Regions from separate parts of the Streptomyces sp. HUAS TT11 genome, predicted to be linked through region 1. Evidence: predicted binding sites of a transcription regulator. Region 1 holds the regulator's gene; the other holds the start of a gene.

The links. The regulator HrcA, encoded in region 1, represses chaperone genes, less so after heat shock. The targets are predictions, from matches to a motif close to TTNGCACTCNGNNNNNCNGAGTGCNAA.
Region 2: the regulator HrcA is predicted to act here: its motif matches at 1,208-1,234, upstream of groL (chaperonin GroEL).

What each region holds. Positions count from the first base shown of each region.
Region 1 covers NZ_CP196184.1:6,105,896-6,108,095, reverse strand. The annotation lists gene dnaJ (molecular chaperone DnaJ) at 1-854, opposite strand, end outside; gene hrcA (heat-inducible transcriptional repressor HrcA) at 855-1,874, opposite strand.
Region 2 covers NZ_CP196184.1:5,064,662-5,066,861, reverse strand. The annotation lists gene groL (chaperonin GroEL) at 1-1,044, opposite strand, end outside; gene ACSHXN_RS22745 (cold-shock protein) at 1,356-1,559, opposite strand; gene ACSHXN_RS22740 (MoaD/ThiS family protein) at 2,009-2,200, opposite strand, start outside.

The DNA.
Region 1 (2,200 bases):
AGCGGGACCTTCGTGCCGAGGGCCGCCGCCGTCATCGGGATGGTGACCGTGCAGTGCAGGTCGTCCCCGCGGCGCTGGAAGACCGAGTGCGGCAGCTCGTGGATCTCCACGTACAGGTCACCGGCGGGACCGCCGCCGGGGCCGACCTCGCCCTCGCCCGCAAGCTGGATCCGGGTGCCGTTGTCGACGCCGGCGGGGATCTTGACGGTGAGCGTCCTGCGGGAGCGCACCCGCCCGTCGCCCGCGCACTCGGGGCACGGGTTCGGGACGATGGTGCCGAAGCCCTGGCACTGCGGACACGGCCGGGACGTCATGACCTGGCCCAGGAAGGACCGGGTGACCTGCGAGACCTCACCGCGGCCGCGGCACATGTCACAGGTCTGCGCGGAGGTGCCGGGTGCGGCGCCCTCGCCGTTGCAGGTGTTGCAGACGACGGCGGTGTCGACCTGGATGTCCTTCGTCGTGCCGAAGGCCGCCTCGTCGAGCTCGATCTCGAGCCGGATCATGGCGTCCTGGCCCCGGCGGGTGCGTGAGCGCGGTCCGCGCTGCGACGCCGTGCCGAAGAAGGCGTCCATGATGTCCGAGAAGTTCCCGAAACCGCCCGCGCCGAAGCCGCCCGCACCGGCGCCGCCCGCCTGGGACAGCGGGTCGCCACCGAGGTCGTAGACCTGCTTCTTCTGCGGGTCCGACAGCACCTCGTACGCGGCGTTGATCTCCTTGAACCGCTCCTGCGTCTTGGGATCGGGGTTGACGTCCGGGTGCAGCTCGCGGGCGAGCCGGCGGAACGCCTTCTTGATCTCCTCCTGCGACGCGTCGCGGCGCACGCCGAGTACGGCGTAGTAGTCCGTGGCCACTTACGACTCCGCCAGGATCTGTCCGACGTACCGTGCCACCGCTCGTACCGCTCCCATCGTTCCCGGGTAATCCATGCGGGTCGGTCCGACCACGCCGAGTTTCGCTACTGCTTCGCCGCCCGAACCGTAGCCCACGGAGACGACGGACGTGGAGTTGAGTCCCTCGTGCGCGTTCTCGTGACCGATACGCACCCGCATGGCCGGATCCTTCGCCTCGCCCAGCAACTTGAGGAGCACGACCTGCTCCTCGAGCGCCTCGAGGACGGGGCGGATGGTGAGAGGGAAGTCATGCCCGAAGCGGGTGAGATTGGCGGTTCCGCCGATCATCAACCGCTCCTCGGTCTCCTCCACGAGTGTCTCCAGCAAAGTGGAGAGCACCGTAGCGACCGTACTGCGGTCCTCCGGCTCCTCGAAGGCCTCGACCAGGTCCTGCACGAGCAGCGGGACGTCCGCGAAGCGGCGGCCGGCGACCCGGCTGTTGAGCCGGGCGCGCAGGTCGGCCAGCGACGCCTCGCCGAACGGCGCGGGGCAGTCGATCATGCGCTGCTCGACCCGGCCGGTGTCCGTGATCAGCACGAGCATCACGCGTGCGGGCGCCATCGACAGCAGCTCGACATGGCGCACCGTGGAGCGCGTCAGCGAGGGGTACTGCACGACCGCGACCTGCCGGGTGAGTTGCGCGAGCAGCCGCACCGTGCGCGTGACGACGTCGTCGAGGTCGACGGCGCTCTCCAGGAAGCTCTGGATCGCGCGGCGCTCGGGCGGGCTCATCGGTTTGACGGCCGCGAGCTTGTCGACGAAGAGGCGGTAGCCCTTGTCCGTGGGGATGCGTCCGGCGCTGGTGTGCGGCTGGGCGATGTAGCCCTCCTCCTCCAGCACGGCCATGTCGTTGCGGACGGTGGCCGGGGAGACACCGAGCTTGTGCCGTTCGGTGAGGGCCTTGGAACCCACCGGCTCCTCGGTTCCCACATAGTCCTGGACGATGGCGCGCAGCACCTCGAGCCGGCGTTCACTGAGCATCGCGCACACCTCCAGTGTCCCCTTGGCGCTTCCCTGGCACTCTGTGCATGCGAGTGCCAACATCCCGGAGCAAGTGTACGGCGGTCGGGTACGCCCCCGGCAAGGGCGGCAGCGCCGTCGTACCCACGCGTTCCGACCCGTCGTACCGACGTGTACCGACCTGTCCCGGGGTGTCCCCGCCGCGCGGGCACCCACGACACCGCCGCACGGCGGTGTCGTGGGAAGGGCGAGGACGGAGGGCGGCCGGTCCGGGGACCGGGCGTCCACGCCCTCCGGTCCGAAACGGCACGGCCGGACCGGTCGCGGGAGAGCGGGCGGGCCCACGC
Region 2 (2,200 bases), 1.0 Mb from region 1:
GCGGATCTGGTTCACGCGGCCCTGCACCTGCTCCGGGGAGCCGGCGCCGTCGACGATCGTGGTCTCGTCCTTGGTGATGACGACCTTGCGGGCGCGGCCCAGGAGGTCCAGGGTCGCGTTCTCCAGCTTGAGGCCGACCTCCTCGGAGATGACCTCGCCACCCGTGAGGATGGCGATGTCGCCGAGCATGGCCTTGCGGCGGTCACCGAAGCCCGGGGCCTTGACGGCGACGGACTTGAAGGTGCCGCGGATCTTGTTGACGACCAGGGTCGACAGAGCCTCGCCCTCGACGTCCTCGGCGATGATCAGCAGCGGCTTGCCCGACTGCATGACCTTCTCCAGCAGCGGGAGCAGGTCCTTGACCGAGGAGATCTTCTGGTTGGCGATCAGGATGTACGGGTCGTCGAGTGCGGCCTCCATACGCTCCATGTCGGTGGCGAAGTACGCCGAGATGTAGCCCTTGTCGAAGCGCATGCCCTCGGTGAGCTCGAGCTCGAGACCGAAGGTCTGCGACTCCTCGACGGTGATGACGCCTTCCTTGCCGACCTTGTCCATGGCCTCGGCGATCAGCTCGCCGATCTGGGTGTCGGCGGCGGAGATGGAGGCCGTGGAGGCGATCTGCTCCTTGGTCTCGACGTCCTTCGCCTGCTCCAGCAGGGCGGCGGAGACGGCCTCGACGGCCTTCTCGATACCGCGCTTCAGGGCCATGGGGTTGGCACCGGCGGCCACGTTGCGCAGGCCCTCGCGGACCAGCGCCTGAGCGAGCACGGTCGCCGTGGTCGTACCGTCACCGGCGACGTCGTCCGTCTTCTTGGCGACTTCCTTGACCAGCTCGGCGCCGATCTTCTCGTACGGGTCCTCGAGCTCGATCTCCTTGGCGATGGAGACACCGTCGTTGGTGATCGTGGGGGCACCCCACTTCTTCTCGAGGACGACGTTGCGGCCCTTCGGGCCGAGGGTCACCTTGACGGCGTCCGCGAGCTGGTTCATGCCGCGCTCGAGGCCTCGCCGCGCCTCCTCGTCGAACGCGATGATCTTGGCCATGTGAAGTGGTCCTCCCAGGACTGGGGGTGATTACTTCGGACCGCGCCCGCGCCCGCGACGGACGGCCTCGGCCGGAGGTTCCCTGCCCCACCCGGTCCGCGGCCTCACCGACCCGGTCCTTCTTTTTTTGTCACTCTCACCTTCAGAGTGCTAACGCCAATGATTAGCACTCGCCCCGTCCGAGTGCAAGGCGCGGCCCTGTGAAGCAGGTCCCTGCGCCCCGGCACGCCGCCGGACAGACCGAGGGGCTCGCACCCCAACGGGATGCGAGCCCCTCGACACGTCGATCAGTTCAGTCGTCGGCGCGTGCTTCAGCCGGCCAGTCGGACCATGTCCGCCTGCGGCCCCTTCTGACCCTGCGAGATCTCGAACTCGACCCGCTGGCCCTCTTCGAGGGTGCGGTAGCCGTCCATCTGAATCGCGCTGTAGTGGACGAAAACATCCGCACCACCGTCGACCGCGATGAAGCCGTACCCCTTCTCCGCGTTGAACCACTTGACGGTGCCCTGAGCCATGCCTAACTCCCCTATTACTGGCCCTTGCACAGATCCACACTTCGCGGATCCGGGTCAGACCTCACCCCCCAACGGTTGGGGGCGTGCGCCGGAACGCGTCGACCGCGGCTGAATGTATCTGTCCAACTGCCGTCTGCAACAGGTCAATCGGACGAGAATTCAGGGCATGACCGGTCGGGAATGTACGAAGAATTCGTCCGAATTCAGGGCAAGTCGGGCCCTACAAAAGGAATGAATGGCGCAAAAGCCCTGCGCACTTTGGCTACTTCTTATCGGGTGCGCGGCAGCGACCGGAGGCGCCCGGCGGAGAGAGCGGGAACGCGTTCCCCAACTGTACCTCGCTCAACCATGCAGAATTGCCCCCTCCGCTTGTCTCACGGAGAGGGCAATTCGATGAACTCTCGGTGACGCGCATTACCGAGGGTAACGATCGGTCGGCTGAACCACCGTCAGCCACCCGCGACGGCCGGGATGATGGAGACGCCGGCGCCGTCCGGCGTCGCCGTCTCGAGACCCTGCTCGAAGCGGACGTCGTCGTCGTTGACGTACACGTTGACGAAACGGCGCAGCTTGCCCTGGTCGTCCAGGACCCGGGCGGCGATGCCGACGTGGTTCTTCTCCAGGTCGGCGATGACCTCCGC